DNA from 3 places in the Streptomyces sp. NPDC048248 genome. Region 1 is predicted to be linked to each of the others. Evidence: riboswitches for the same ligand, from Rfam matches in the RefSeq annotation. Region 1 holds a riboswitch; each other region holds the start of a gene.
The links. Region 1 has a riboswitch for S-adenosylmethionine ahead of ACGFZW_RS02325 (amino acid ABC transporter permease). Riboswitches for the same ligand answer to the same signal wherever they lie in the genome.

Region 2: linked by a shared signal. The riboswitch ahead of ACGFZW_RS08255 (aminotransferase class V-fold PLP-dependent enzyme) and the one ahead of ACGFZW_RS02325 (amino acid ABC transporter permease) in region 1 are both predicted to bind S-adenosylmethionine.
Region 3: linked by a shared signal. The riboswitch ahead of thrC (threonine synthase) and the one ahead of ACGFZW_RS02325 (amino acid ABC transporter permease) in region 1 are both predicted to bind S-adenosylmethionine.

What each region holds. Positions count from the first base shown of each region.
Region 1 is NZ_JBICZL010000001.1:484,064-489,136, forward strand. It holds gene ACGFZW_RS02315 (ABC transporter substrate-binding protein) at 1-719, opposite strand, end outside; gene ACGFZW_RS02320 (amino acid ABC transporter ATP-binding protein) at 820-1,704, opposite strand; gene ACGFZW_RS02325 (amino acid ABC transporter permease) at 1,701-2,711, opposite strand; SAM riboswitch class IV at 3,140-3,250, opposite strand; partial or broken gene ACGFZW_RS02330 (class I SAM-dependent methyltransferase) at 3,605-4,263, opposite strand; gene ACGFZW_RS02335 (MFS transporter) at 4,735-5,073, shown strand, end outside.
Region 2 is NZ_JBICZL010000003.1:494,290-499,362, reverse strand. It holds gene ACGFZW_RS08265 (rhomboid family intramembrane serine protease) at 1-615, shown strand, start outside; gene ACGFZW_RS08260 (Lrp/AsnC family transcriptional regulator) at 612-893, shown strand; gene ACGFZW_RS08255 (aminotransferase class V-fold PLP-dependent enzyme) at 960-2,342, opposite strand; SAM riboswitch class IV at 2,513-2,630, opposite strand; gene trpD (anthranilate phosphoribosyltransferase) at 2,714-3,778, opposite strand; gene ACGFZW_RS08245 (cytochrome bc complex cytochrome b subunit) at 3,917-5,073, opposite strand, start outside.
Region 3 is NZ_JBICZL010000009.1:306,318-311,390, forward strand. It holds gene groL (chaperonin GroEL) at 1-55, opposite strand, end outside; gene ACGFZW_RS21540 (cold-shock protein) at 375-578, opposite strand; gene ACGFZW_RS21545 (MoaD/ThiS family protein) at 992-1,270, opposite strand; gene thrC (threonine synthase) at 1,385-2,668, opposite strand; SAM riboswitch class I at 2,686-2,846, opposite strand; gene ACGFZW_RS21555 (glucosyl-3-phosphoglycerate synthase) at 3,018-3,980, shown strand; gene ACGFZW_RS21560 (trehalose-6-phosphate synthase) at 4,028-5,073, shown strand, end outside.

The DNA of each region.
Region 1 (5,073 bases):
CTCAACGCCAGGTAGGTGCTGTTGCTTTCCTGGAAGTGCTTGACCGTGAGCTTCTTGCCCTCCTTCGCCAGCTTGGCCTGCCACTCCAGCAGCACCTTCTCCTGGTTGGTGCCGGCCCCGACCGCGACGGTCTTGCCCGCGAGAACCTTGTAGTCCCCGTCGAAGGTCCACTTGCTCGCCTTGGGCACCTCGAAGGCGAGGTTGTCCTTCCGGTAGGAGGCGAACTCGTACTTCTTCTTGCGCTCTTCGGTGTCGGTGACGTTGGAGACGGCGAGGTCGACCTTGCCGCTGTCGACACCTACGAAGAGGTTCTCCCAGGTGAAGTTCTTCAGCTCCGGCTCAAGGCCGAGCACCGCGGCCACCAGCCGGCCGAAGTCGGGCTCGGAGCCGGTGAGGGTCTTCTGGTCATCCCCCACGTAGGTCAGTGGGGCGGAGCCCGAGGGCAGGGCGCCGACACCGATCACCAGCTTGCCGCTCTTGGCGACGGAGGCGGGCAGCTTGGCGCTGATGGACTTCACCTCGGACACCTTGAGCTCGGTCTCCTTGGCGGCGCCGTTGGAGACGGCGCCGACGGTGACGGTTCCGTCCGTTGCGCTGTCGGGGTGGGTGGACGCGTCGCTGTCGCCCCCGCATCCGGCGAGCCCGGCGGCGAGGGAGGCGACGGCGGTTCCCGCGGTGAGACCTCGGAGGAGTCGGCTTCGAAGGCTGAGGGGCGACATGGCAGTCCTTATTCGGTGTGCGGTGAGGCGTGATGAAGGTGTGGGGACGCGGACCCGGCGGGCCGCGGGTTCGGGGGCAGCAGGTGGCCGACGGCCGGGATCAGAGCACTTTGCTCAGGAAATCCCTGGTCCGCTCGTGCTCGGGGTGGTCGAGCACCTCCGACGGCGGCCCCTGCTCGACGATCCGGCCGCCGTCCATGAAGACCACGCGATCGGCCACCTCGCGGGCGAAGCCCATCTCGTGGGTGACGACGACCAGCGTGGTACCGCTGGTGGCCAGGTCCTTGATGACGGCCAGCACCTCGCCGACGAGTTCGGGATCGAGTGCGGAGGTGGGTTCGTCGAACAGGATGACTCCGGGGCGCAGGGCCAGGGCGCGGGCGATGGCCACGCGCTGCTGCTGGCCGCCGGACAACTGCCGCGGATAGGCACCGGCCTTGTCGGCGAGCCCCACCCGGCCGAGCAGTTCGCGCGCCAGATCCCTGGCCTCCGGCCTGCTCAGCCTGCCGGTCGCGGCCGGGGCAGCAGCCACGTTGTCCAACACCGTGAGGTGCGGAAACAGGTTGAAGTTCTGGAAGACGAACCCGATGCGGCTGCGCTGCGTCAGGATGACCCGCTCGCTCAGCTCCTTCAGGCGCTCGCCGTGACGCCGTACGCCGATCAGCTCCCCGTTGATGCTGACATGGCCGATCTCGGGCTTCTCCAGGTGGTTGATCACCCGCAGCAAGGTGGACTTGCCGGAGCCGGACGGGCCCAAGATCACGGTCACTTCGCCCGGCCGCACGGTCAACTCGACGCCGTCGAGGACCTGATGGGCGCCGTACCACTTGTGCACGTCATGCACTTCGACGGTCGCGGGGCTCGCCCCGAGGGTCTCGCTTGTTCTGGCGGGCCCGACGGTTTTCACGGCATTCGTGCTTTCGGTCGTCGCGGTGGTCTCGGTGGACGCTTCGGCGCCCGGGGTGTTGGTGGTCTCGGTGCTCATACGGCGGTCTCCCTGCGTATGCGGGCCCGCAGTTCGCGCAGACCGGCCCGCAGCTTCTGCAACGGGGTCGGCGGCAGACTTCGCGTGGCGCCGCGGGCGTAGTACCGCTCGACGTAGAACTGGACGATGGACACCAGACTCGTGAGGATCAGGTACCAGACGGTGGCCACGAGCAGCAGCGGCACGATGTCCCCGGGGTAGGTGGCACCCATGCTCTGTGCGGAGCCGAACAGGTCGAGCAGCGACACGTAGAACACCAGCGAGGTGCTCTTGATCAGGCCGATCAGCTGGTTGACGTAGTTCGGGGTGATGGAGCGCAGGGCCTGCGGAAAGACGATCTTCGTGAACTGATAGCCCCTCGGCAGACCGAGTGCGGCCGATGCCTCGTGCTGCCCCTGGTCGACGGAGAGGAGGCCGCCTCGGACGACCTCCGCCGCGTACGCCGCCTCGTTGAGGCTGAGGCCGACGACGGCTACGACCATGTCGGTGGCGAGCCGCGACTCGTCGAAGGTGATGACGGCGGGGCCGAACGGCACCCCAAGGCTGAGCGTCTTGTAGAGGGCGCTGAAGTTGTAGAGGAACAGCAGCACGACGATCAGCGGCACCGATCGGAGCAGCCAGACGTAGGTCCAGCTGATCGCGCGCAGCACCGGACTCCCGGAGAGCCGCGCCAGCGCGAGCACAATGCCGCCAAGGAGGCCCAACACCGCACTGTATGCCGCTACTTGAAGGGTGATCCACAGCCCGTCGAGGGTCGTGGGACGCACGAACCAATACAGGAAACGGCCCCACTGGTAGAAGGGGTTGGTCACCAGGCCGTGCACGATCTGGGCGACCAGCACCAGCACGATCGCCGTGGCGATCCAGCGTCCGGGGCGCCGCAGCGGAAGCACCCGCTGCGGCGCCGGCGGCCGGGGCGGTGCGGGCGGCGAGGGCTCGGGACGGGGAACCGCCTCGACGGGGGGTGCTGAGCCGGAGGACACAGCAGAGCCGACACGTTCACTCATGGAGGACTCCAGCAGGTATGAACACCCCGGCCGCCGGGGCGGCTACGGCACGGCGCAGAGACACGGCTCTGCGCCGTGCCGCAGCACACGAGACGGAGCGGCACAGGGGCAGGGAGGTGAGAGGCGAATCCAACGCCACGCCCCTCAGGGCGTCAGAACGCCGGCTGCCTCAGATGAACCGGACGTCTCCGACGCATCCGATGCGTCCGGGACACATCCGACGCAGGTCAGAACGTCGGCGCTTCAGCTGCCGTCCGCGGACTCGCGGTGGCGGACGGTACGACAGAAAGCACTACACAGGGCGCTGTTGACACGGAGCAGATCCACCGGACGGTTCACGGACGTCACGACGCGACCGTAGCGCCGCCATGCGGCCATCTCCGGAGCTGCGTACATCGCCGTCACCATCACCAAGTCCGCCCCGCGGGGCCTCGCGCTTACCGAAAAAATCGTCCGGTCCGGTCGTCACCTGGGGCACCCCACCGCGATGCGAGGGTTGCCGGTCAGCCAGCCAGGGCTTGTCGCTGACACTCATGACCGAGATGCGCCGTAAGTTAGACAGGCCGCGGAAGGGATGTCAACGTCGCCGACCGGAGGCTGAGACGGCGGAGCCGACGCCGCGCCACGGTCTGCGAACGCGATGTTTCGGTCGTGCGAACAGACCGGCCCGGACGGTGACACAGCACGGCCGACGGTGTGAGCATGTGCGGAGATCTGCGGTGGAGATCTGTGGCGGGCCCAGCCGGACGAGGTGGTCAATCCTGTCGCGTTCGCCCTGCCGCCCCGCCCGGCAAAGGGAGCACGCGCAAGTCTGTCGAGTCCCTCAACACGTAAGCCTGTTGAAACTCCTCGCCCTGCCCCGGCACGCCTCTCGGCGGCGCCACTGACGGAACTCACTCGGCATCGGGCTCCCGGCGCGCAAGAAGGATTCCGCCTCGTTTGCTCTCCGTGGAGGTGAGCGTCCAGTGCGCCTCGACGGTGAAGCCGGCGTCGTTCAGCCAGGCGGCCATCCGGCCATGCTGTCGACGATGGACGTAGACCTTCATCGGATGGCCGCCATAGCCCTGCGTCTTCAACTCCGTCTCATCACCTACGTGGAAGCCGAGGAGCAGCGGCGCACCCGGCCACAACACTCGCCGGAAGTGCGCGAGGACGAGCCGATCTCCTCGTCGGGGATGTGGATGAGCGAGTACCAGGCGACCAGGCCGACCAGCGAGCCGTCAGCGAGGTCGAGGTCCGTCATGGAGCCGACCGCGAACCGGAGACCGACGTGGTCCCGTCGGGCCACCTCGATCATGCCGGGTGAGAGGTCGATCCCGAACGCCTCCACACCCAGGTGATGCAGGTGGGCCGTGACCCTCCCCGGCCCACATCCCACGTCTGCTACCGGCCCGCCTCCGCGGCTGCGCACCAGGTCGGCGAAATGCGCCAGGACCGCGCGCTCAGCGGGCGCCTCCTCCAGCAGGTTGCGTACCTGGTCGGCATAGCTCGCGGCGACGGTGTCGTAGGACGTCCGCGTGTCTTCCAACCAGCGGTCAGGGCTCCGTTCGATTCCCACGACCGCAGACTACCCAACGGCCCACCTGAGATGACCGCCCAGCCGGGCCCCGGATGCTCGGCCGGCCCCTTCGCCCCCCGAGCCGCCTCCCTCACTTCCGACCACGCTTTCAGTGATTCTCGTACGCAAGATTTCACACATTTAATGAGATGTAAACGCTTGCGGCACCGTAACTTCATGGCTACTGTCCACGTCAATCCACAAGGAAGTGAGGAGCGAGCCCTTGCGCACAGACGTAGCCAACGGCCCAGGTCAGCCCCCTGTTGCCGACCTTCCCGGCCCACCCCGGGGCCAGGGCCGGGCGACCGCGGCGGTGGCCTCAAGGGGCTCGCGGGACTCCGCCGGGCTCAGCCTCGGCCCACTTCTCCTCGACAGCTCCGCGCATGAAGACCTCACCGAAGCCGGAGCCCCCTTCACGGGCGCCGACCGGAGGACGCGCCTCGCGCCGGCAGGAGTGACACAGGCATGAGCACACCCGCAGAGACCTCCTACCGGCGGCATCCGATCGACCGGATCGGCATCCCCAAGCCGCTCGTCCGGGGCTACGTCGGTCTGTTGTTCTTCATGATCGGCGACGGTGTCGAGACGAGCTACCTGTCGAAGTTCTTCGGTACCGACCTCGGGTTCTCGGAGACCGGCGCGGGCGCGATCATCACCGTCTACGGCGTCACCGCGGCCATCGCCTCGTTCCTGGGTGCCGGCCTGTTGTCCGACAGATGGGGCCCGCGGCGCGTGATGGCGATCGGGGCCGGTATCTGGGTGGTCTTCCACGTCCTGATGCTGACGGTGGCCATCCCCGCCGAG
Region 2 (5,073 bases), on a different contig from region 1:
CGGATGTACGGCACGGGCGACGCCCTGCTGCAGGCCCAGACCGCCTACTTCGAGCGCTGGGGCGTGATCCCCGTCGACCTGTGGAGCGGCTCGGTCGCCGTGCTCGCCACCCCGCTCAGCGCGCTGTTCGTCCACGGCAGCTGGCTGCACCTGCTGGGCAACATGCTGTTCCTGTACGTCTTCGGCGGGATGACCGAGGCGCGGATGGGCCGACTGCCGTTCGCCGTCTTCTACATCGCCACCGGCTATCTGGCACTTCTCGGCTACGCGGCCGCGCACGCGACGTCCGCCCAGACCCTGGTGGGCGCGTCCGGCTCGATCTCCGGGGTCCTCGGCGCCTTTCTGTACCTCTTCCCCAAGGCCCGGGTGACCAGCCTCTTCCCGTTCCTGTTCTTCCTGCCGCTGCGCTTCCCCGCCTGGATCGTGCTGCTCTTCTGGTTCGGCCTGCAGTGGCAGGCCGCGCGCCACGATCCCGGCGGCCCCGGGGTCGCCTACCTCGCCCATGTGGTGGGGTTCGCGCTCGGGTTCCTGTACGCATGGGTGCGCTACGGGAGGGATAGTGTGGAGGCCACCCGGGGGAACGAACCGGCGACCGAGGGAGAGAGCCAGCCGTGATCACGTCGATCGTGCTCATCAAGACCAGCGTGGACCAGATCCCGGAGATCGCCGAGAAGATCGCCGCGCTGGAAGGTGTCAGCGAGGTCTACTCCGTCACCGGTGCGCACGACCTGATCGCGATGGTGCGGGTGGCCGCCCACGACGACCTCGCCGATGTCATCCCCGGCCGGATCAGCAAGGTGCCCGGCGTCGCCTCCACCGAGACGCACATCGCCTTCCGCACCTACTCCCAGCACGACCTCGAAGCGGCCTTCGCCATCGGCCTGGACGCGTAGCAGGCGCGTCCGAAGGCCGGCGGCGAAGACCGCCGGGTCCCGCTGTCGGGCGGGGTGTCGCGCCGGTCAGGCCGAGGTGTCGGGCACGCAACGCCCGTCCTCGGTCCGGTAGTTCCAGCGCGCACCGTCCGCCACCAGTTCCTTGACGGCCCGCACGAACCGCTCGACATGCTCCTCGGGCGTTCCCGCGCCGAAGCTGACCCGGATGGCGTTCAGCGACCGCTCCCCCGGCGCCGCCTCCGGTGCGCCGCACTCGCCCGGCTCCTGCGGCTCGCTGCCCAGCAGGGTCCGCACGAGCGGGTGGGCGCAGAACAGGCCGTCGCGGACGCCGATGCCGTACTCGGCCGACAGCGCCGCCGCGAAGTGCGAGCTGTTCCAGCCCTCGATGACGAACGACAGGACGCCCACCCGCGGGGCGTCGTCTCCGAAGAGCGAGAGCACCTTCACCTCGGGCACCTCGGCCAGACCCTCCCGGAGGCGGGCGATCAGCGCCTGCTCGCGGGCGACCAGGGTCTCGAAGCCGGCCTCGGTCAGCGCCTGGCAGGCGGAGGCGATGGAGTAGGCGCCGATGACATTGGGCGAGCCCGCCTCGTGCCGGGCCGCGGTGGTGTGCCACTCGACGTCCACGCCGCCGTCCGCACGCCGCGAGACCTTGCGGCTCGCGCCGCCGCCCGCGAGGTAGGGTTCCGCGGCCTGCAGCCAGTCCGCGCGGCCGGCCAGCACTCCGGCACCGAACGGGGCGTACAGCTTGTGTCCGGAGAAGGCGACCCAGTCCACGTCCAGGGTGGCGATGTCGACCGGGTGGTGCGGCGCGAGCTGGGCCGCGTCCAGCACGATGCGGGCGCCGTGCGCATGCGCCGCGGCGGCCAGCTCCCGCACCGGCCACAGCTCACCGGTCACGTTCGAGGCACCTGTCACGCACACCAGCGCCGGGCCGCGCCCTGCTGCCGCCCGGCCGGCCAGGGCCTTCTCCAGGGTCTCCACCGCCTGCTGCGGGGTGCGCGGCGCGTTCAGGTACGTCACGACGGTGTCCGCACGCTGCTCCCACGGCAGCAGCGAGGCGTGGTGCTCGGTCTCGAAGACGAAGACCTCGGTGTCCCGCGGCAGGGCGGCAGCCAGCAGGTTCAGCGAGTCGGTCGTCGAACGGGTGAAGACCACCTGGTCGTCGGCGCGGCAGCCGAGGAAGCCGGCGATGGTGGCGCGGCTGTTCTCGAACAGGTCGGTGGACAGCTGCGAGAGGTACCCGGCACCGCGGTGCACGCTGCCGTAGTACGGCGCGTAGCCGGCCACGTCGTCCCAGACCCGCTGCAGGGTCGGCGCGCTGGCGGCGTAGTCGAGCGCGGCGTAGTCGACCTCGCCGCCGGTCACGAGCGGGACGAGGACGTCCCGGCCCAGAACCGGCAGCGGGGCACAGAGCGAACGGTCGGCGGCGACGGCGGAAACAGACATGGCGAACTCCCCTGGGAGATAAGCGAATTCGCTGCGAAAAGGCCACGGGCACAGAAAGCCGCGGCGGCGCAGCGCAAAGAGAAAAGGGTGCGGAAAAGGGGCCGTCGGGCCCTATCGCATTCGCTGAATCACGGAGAGATCTCCCTCGACAACCAGGATCCCTGGCGAGGGATCCGCGCTTGCCACAGACCTCGCTGCCTGCGGCCTGGTCATCACCCGGGGCACCCCGCCACGGAAGGAGGGTTGCCGGACAGCGGGCCGGGGCCTGCATCGCTGTCACTCGTGACCTGCGCAGAATCATGCCACACCGGCGAACGGGCGCAAGCCCCGGTCCGAAGGACGGACCGAGGCCTGCGTCACACCGTGGCCGGTCAGGCGTTGCTTGCGGCCACCCAGCGCTCCAGGGCCCGCTTGGCCGCCCCGGAGTCGATCGACCGGGCCGCCTTCTCGATGCCGGCCCGGATCTGCTCCGCCAAGGGCGCGTCGGAAGGCTCCAGGGCCACCAGGGCGGCCGCGGAGTTCAGCAGCACCGCGTCGCGCACCGGCCCGCCCTCGCCCTCCAGCAGCCGGCGGGCCACATCGGCGTTGTACGACGCGTCCGCGCCGCGCAGCGCCTCCACCGGCACCAGGGGGATCCCGACGTCCCTGGGGTCGAAGGACTCCTCGCGCACCGCGCCGTCCCGCACGATCCACACCCGGGAGGTCGCCGTCGTCGTCAGCTCGTCCAGCCCGTCGTCACCGCGGAAGACCAGCGCCGAGGAACCACGCTCGGCGAGCACCCCGGCGAGGATGGGAGCCATCCGGGCGTCCGCCACACCGGTCGCCTGCGCGCGCACCTTCGCCGGGTTGGTCAGCGGGCCGAGCACGTTGAAAGTGGTACGGATGCCCAGCTCGCGCCGCGCGGGCGCGACATGCCGCAGCGACGGGTGGAACTTCACCGCGAAGCAGAAGGTGATGCCCGCCTCCTGGGCGACCTCGGTGACCCGCTGCGGGGTGAGATCGAGGTTGACCCCGAGCTTCTCCAGCACATCGGACGCGCCGCTGGCGGACGAGGCCGCGCGGTTGCCGTGCTTGACGACCTTCGCGCCGGTGCCGGCCACCACGATCGCGGACATCGTGGAGATGTTGACGGTCTTGGCGCCGTCGCCGCCGGTGCCGACGATGTCGACGCTCGGCCCCGGTACCTCGATCAGCCGGGCGTGCCGGTACATCGTCCGTACCAGCCCGGAGATCTCCGCGACGGTCTCGCCCTTGGCCCGCAGCGCCACCGCGAAACCGGCGATCTGCGCGTCGCTGGCCTCGCCCCGCATGATCCGGTCCATCGCCCACGCGGTGTCGTCCGCGGCGAGGTCACGGCCGTCGAGCAGGGCATTCAGCACGTCCGGCCAGGTGTGGGCCGCCACGCTGTCGCCGCCGACCGGGGTCACAACGTTCATGGTCCACACTCCTGGATCGTCTCCTGCTAATGCCGTCAGCCTACCGAGGCCCCGGCAGGCCGGAGGGCCCCGTCCATTCGCCGGACGGGGCCCTCTGGGTGGCGTACTACCTGCCGTGGCTACACGGCGCTGTGGGGATCAGTGGTGGCCGTGGCCACTGGTGATCTCCTTGTACTCCTCGGCCGTGGGCTTCGGAATGACGCTGTCCTCGCCGTAGTACGACTTCGACAGCTTGGCGCGCAGCTTCTGCCCCCGCGACACCTTGCGGGCGACGCCGTTCTCGTCGACCTCCGGACCGAGCTCCACGGGCTTGGGCTGCTCGTGCTGCGTGAGCGTGTGCAGCTGCTCCTGGTCGAGCGGCTCGTGCACCTCGATGAACTCACCGTGCGGCAGGCGCTTGATGATGCCGGACTCGCGTCCGTGCAGCACCTTGTCCTTGTCGCGACGCTGCAGACCCAGGCAGATCCGCTTGGTGGCGATGAAGGCCAGCACCGGAAGGACGAAGAAGCCGATCCGGACGAACCAGGTGAGGGAGTTGAGCGACAGGTGGAAGTGCGTGGCCCAGAGGTCGTTGCCACCACCGATCAGCATCACGAAGTACGCGACCAGCCAGGCGACGCCGAAGCCGGTACGGGTCGGGACGTTGCGCGGACGGTCCAGGATGTGGTGCTCGCGCTTGTCGCCCGAGACCCAGGACTCCACGAACGGGTAGACCGCGATGGCGACCAGGACCAGCGGGAAGACCACGATCGGGATGAGCACACCGAAGTTCACGGTGTGGCCCCAGAAGTTCCACTCCCAGCCCGGCATCACACGCACCAGACCCTCGGCGAAGCCCATGTACCAGTCGGGCTGGGCGCCGGTGGACACCTGGTCCGGCCGGTAGGGGCCGATCGCCCACACCGGGTTGATGCTGGCGATCGCGGAGATCACCGAGATCACGCCGAAGACCAGGAAGAAGAAGCCTCCGGCCTTGGCCATGTAGACCGGCAGCAGCGGCATACCGACGACGTTGTTGTTGGTCTTGCCGGCACCCGGGAACTGCGTGTGCTTGTGGTAGAAGACCAGGATCAGGTGCGCCACCAGCAGGCCGAGCATGATGCCCGGTAGCAGCAGGACGTGCACCGTGAAGAACCTCGGGATGATGTCGTGCCCCGGGAACTCCCCGCCGAAGATGAAGAACTGCAGGTACGAACCGACCAGCGGCATCGCCAGGATGACGCCCTCGATGAACCGCACGCCGGTGCCGGAGAGCAGGTCGTCGGGGAGCGAGTAGCCGGTGAAGCCGGTGAACA
Region 3 (5,073 bases), on a different contig from region 1:
TCCCGCGCTCGAGACCGCGCCGTGCCTCCTCGTCGAACGCGATGATCTTGGCCATGTGAAGTGGTCCTCCCGGACAGGGGTGGATTGCTCCGGACCGCGCTGGCGCCCGCGACGGACGGTCTGCGAGCCTGTGGTTCCTTGCCCCACCGGCCTGCCGACCTCACCGAGTCGGTCCTTAACTGTCACTCTCACTCGGAGAGTGCTAACGCAATGATTAGCACTCGGGGGGTGCGAGTGCAAGCGCCTCCCGCGATGGCCCACCCTCCGGACGCCCACCGGACACCCGCCGGACACGACGGCCACCGGACACACAGCAGAGGGCCCGCACCCCCTCAGGGATGCGGACCCTCATCACGCTGCAGTCGGTCGGCGCTTCAGCCGGCCACCCGGACCATGTCCGCCTGCGGCCCCTTCTGGCCCTGCGAGATCTCGAACTCGACCCGCTGACCCTCCTCAAGGGTGCGGTAGCCGTCCATCTGAATCGCGCTGTAGTGGACGAAAACATCCGCACCACCGTCGACCGCGATGAAGCCGTACCCCTTCTCCGCGTTGAACCACTTGACGGTGCCCTGAGCCATGCCTAACTCCCCTATTACTGGCCCTTGCACAGGACCGCACTCCGCGGACCCGGGTCAGACCTCACCCCCCGAAAGGCCCGCGGGGTGTGCGCCGGAACGCGTCGACCGCCGCTGAATGTATCTGCACCACTGCCCAGCGCAACAGGTCAATCGGACGAGAATTCTGGCGCCGGAGAATCGGCAATATGCGGTGAAACACCGCTTTCCCTGGGCAAGCCGGGCCGGGCATAACGCACCTGGGCGACAAATGCCGCACACACTTTGGGCACAACTCGCCGCGGTCTCATATGCGTTCGGCACGCGCGCGGAGAGGGATCATCGCCATGGTATCCCCTTTCACAGAACGGAATTGCCCCGTCCGCTTTTCGGCGGACGGGGCAATTCCAGTCAAGCGAGAGAAGAGATGGCGCGAATTAGCACCCGCCGGCCACTGCCGGAATGATCGAGACACCCGCCCCGTCCGGCGTCGGCGTCTCCAGGCCCTGCTCGAAACGCACGTCGTCGTCATTGACGTAGACGTTCACGAAACGGCGCAGCTTGCCCGCGTCGTCCAGCACCCGGGCCGCGATGCCCTGGTGGTTCTTCTCCAGGTCGGCGATCACCTCGGAGAGGGTCGCGCCGTCTGCCGCGACCTCGGCCTTGCCGTCGGTGTAGGTGCGAAGAATGGTGGGGATGCGGACGTTGACGCTCATGGGTTCTGCCTTCCAGCGACTTCGGAGTACAAGTTCGGGGCTGTGCGACTGCCTACGGCTGCGCTCGCCGGCCGTATGGCTGCGTACGGCGGCCGTATGGCTGCGTACGGCGGGTCAGCCGGCCAGACCGGCCGCGCGGAACGCGTCCAGGCTCGGGCGGATGGTCGCCGAGGGCCCCGTGGTCGGGGCGACGGCGTCAAGCGTCTTGAGGCCGTCGCCGGTGTTCAGGACGACCGTGGACAGGGACGGGTCGAGCAGACCGCTGTCGATGAGCTTCTTCGTCACGCCAACGGTCACACCGCCCGCGGTCTCCGCGAAGATCCCTTCCGTCCGGGCCAGCAGCTTGATCGCGTCGACGACCTGCTCGTCGTTGACATCCTCCACCGCACCGCCCGTACGGCGCGCGATGTCGAGCACGTACGGCCCGTCGGCCGGGTTGCCGATGGCCAGCGACTTGGCGATGGTGTTCGGCTTCTGCGGCCGCACCACGTCGTGGCCGGCCTTGAAGGCCGTCGAGACGGGCGAGCAGCCCTCGGCCTGCGCGCCGAAGATCTTGTACGGCTTGTCCTCGACGAGGCCGAGCGCGATGAGCTCCTTGAGGCCCTTGTCGATCTTCGTCAGCTGCGAGCCCGAGGCGATCGGGATGACGATCTGGTCCGGCAGCTGCCAGCCCAGCTGCTCGCAGATCTCGTACGCCAGTGTCTTGGAGCCCTCGCCGTAGTAGGGGCGGAGGTTGACGTTGACGAAGCCCCAGCCCTCACCCAGCGGGTCGCCGATGAGCTCCGAGCAGAAGCGATTGACGTCGTCGTAATTGCCCTCGATGCCGACCAGGTCGCCGCCGTAGACCGCGGCCATGACGACCTTGCCGGCCTCCAGGTCGTGCGGGATGAACACGCAGGAGCGGAAGCCCGCGCGGGCCGCCGCGGCACCGACCGCACCGGCGAGGTTGCCGGTGGAGGAGCAGGACAGGGTGGTGAAGCCGAAGGCGCGGGCCGCCTCGACGGCGATCGCCACGACGCGGTCCTTGAAGGAGTGCGTGGGGTTGCCGGAGTCGTCCTTGACGTACAGACCGCCGGTGACGCCCAGCTCACGGGCGAGGTTGTCGGCCTTGACCAGCTTGGTGAACCCCGGGTTCAGGTTCGGCTTGTCCGCGACGTCGGCGGGGACGGGCAGCAGCGGCGCGTAGCGCCAGATGTTGTCGGGGCCGGCCTCGATCTGCTTCCGCAGGGCCTCCGGGTCGCCGCTCGGCAGGTCGTACGCGACTTCGAGCGGCCCGAAACATTCCTGGCAGGCGAAGATCGGGCCGAGGTCGAAGCGCTGTCCGCACTCGCGGCAGGAGAGCGCGGCGGCGGGACCGAGAGCGACGGAGGGAGTGTTTTCGGTGACTTGCACAGCCATGGAGGCGAGGCCCTTTCTCCTCATCTTCCTCGCGGCGCATCTCGCCACGAGACGGATTTGGCACCTTCCCTAGCCGGGAGCCTCACGCGCGCGGGACATCAGCGTCCTGGCGGCAAGACCGGCTGGAGGGTTGCCGGGGCTTCAACGGGCCGTTTCCCTCTGCCCCTCTGGATGAGCGGTATGGCGCTGGGCCGAAACCCAGGCGTTTGTTCCGCGGCACCCCCGACATACGACGGTGATCCGCGTTGTTCAAGACTGTAACCGAAGGCAGTGAGGGTTGAGATAGTCGTCCGAACCGCGAGATGGATCACACGGTCGTCGTTCGACGGCCACCGAGGAGATCGTAGACGTGCTGGAAGAAGTGGAGCGCTGGCTGAGCAGCCGCTCCTGGTCCGCTGCCGACCGGCCGCTCGGCCGGCTCCTGGAGGCCAAGCGGCAGACGGGCCGGAAGGTCAGCGTCGTACTGCCCGCACTCGACGAGGAGGCGACGGTCGGCACGATCGTCGCGGCGATCCGCGGCGAGCTGATGACCGAGGCGGTGCCGCTGGTCGACGAGCTGGTGGTGCTCGACTCCGGATCCACCGACCGTACGGCCGAGGTCGCGGCGGCGGCCGGGGCGAGGGTGGTGCACCGCGACAGCGTCCTGCCGCGGCTGCCCGCGCTGCCCGGCAAGGGCGAGGTGCTGTGGCGCTCGCTGCTCGCCACCAGCGGCGACATCGTCTGCTTCGTCGACGCCGACCTGCGCGAGTTCTCGCCGTCGTTCGTCTCCGGGATCGTCGGCCCGCTGCTGACGGATCCGGACATCCAGTTCGTGAAGGCGATGTACGACCGGCCGCTGGAGACCGGCGTGGACGGCTCGGGCGCCGGTCAGGGCGGCCGGGTCACCGAGCTGGTGGCCCGCCCGCTGCTGAACCTGCACTGGCCGCAGCTGGCGGGCTTCGTCCAGCCACTGGGCGGTGAGTACGCGGCCCGACGCTCGCTGCTGGAGCGGCTGCCGTTCCCGGTCGGCTACGGCGTCGAGCTGGGCCTGCTCGTCGACGCCCTGCACACCGTCGGCCTGGACGCCCTGGCGCAGGTCGACGTGGGCGTCCGCAAGCACCGCCATCAGGACGGCCAGGCTCTCGGGAGGATGGCGGCGGCGATCTACCGAACCGCCCAACTGCGCCTCACCCGCGGCCACTTGATCCGGCCACGGCTGACGCAGTTCGATCGCGGCCAGGAGGGATTCGTGCCGCGCACGACGGACGTGGACACCGAGGAGCGGCCTCCGATGGCCGATGTCCCCGAATACGCCGAGCGGCGGGCGGCCTGACCGACTCCGTACGTTTGAGCGGATCTGTCGCGGGTTAGTCTCGCGGCATGGTCTCCGAGCGCAGTGGTGCCGAGGTTCTCGTCGCGTCCAATCGCGGTCCGGTCTCCTACACCCTGGGGGAGGACGGCGCGCTGAGCGCCAAGCGCGGCGGCGGCGGGCTCGTCTCGGGCCTGTCGGCCATCGGCCCGGACACCGACGCGGTGTGGGTGTGCGCCGCGCTCGGCGAGGGCGACCGGGAGGCGGTGCGGCGCACCGGCGGGCTGCTGTCCGCGGAGGACACCGGCGGACAGCGCGTCCGGATGCTGGACATCCCGGCGGAGGTGTACGCCGACGCCTACAACGGCATCGCGAACTCCGTCCTGTGGTTCGTCCACCACATGCTCTACCAGACGCCGCTGGAGCCCGCCTTCGATTCGGCCTTCCGTGCGCAGTGGGCGTCCTACGTGGCCTACAACGCCGCCTTCGCCGACGCGCTGGCCGAGCAGGCGGCACCCGGCGCGGCCGTCCTCGTCCAGGACTACCACCTGGCGCTGGTGCCCGGCCTGCTCCGCGACCGCCGCCCCGACCTGCGCATCGCCCACTTCTCGCACACACCGTGGGCCCCGGCGGAGTACTTCGCGATGCTGCCCGACGACATCCAGCGGCAGCTGGCCGCGGGCATCCTCGGCGCGGACCACGCGAACTTCCTGACCGAGCGGTGGGCGCGGGCCTTCATCGGCTGCTGCGAGACGGCGCTCGGCGCGGACTGCCAGGCGCGCCACCCCGGCGACGAGGCGCCTTACCTCCTGACGGCCCCCGCGGGAGGCAAGCCGCGCAAGACCTCGATCGGCGTGTACGGCCTCGGCGCGGACGCGGAGTTCCTGCGCGAGCGGGCGCACCGCCCCGACGTCGAGGAACGACTGACGGCGCTGCGCGGGCAGATCGGCGGGGTGGAGCGAAAGACCGTCGTCCGGGTCGACCGCACCGAGCTGTCCAAGAACATCGTGCGCGGGCTGCTCGCCTTTCGCCGGCTGCTGACCGACCGGCCCGAGTGGCGCGAGCGGGTCGTGCACGTCGCCTTCGCCTATCCCTCGCGCCAGGATCTGGCCGTCTA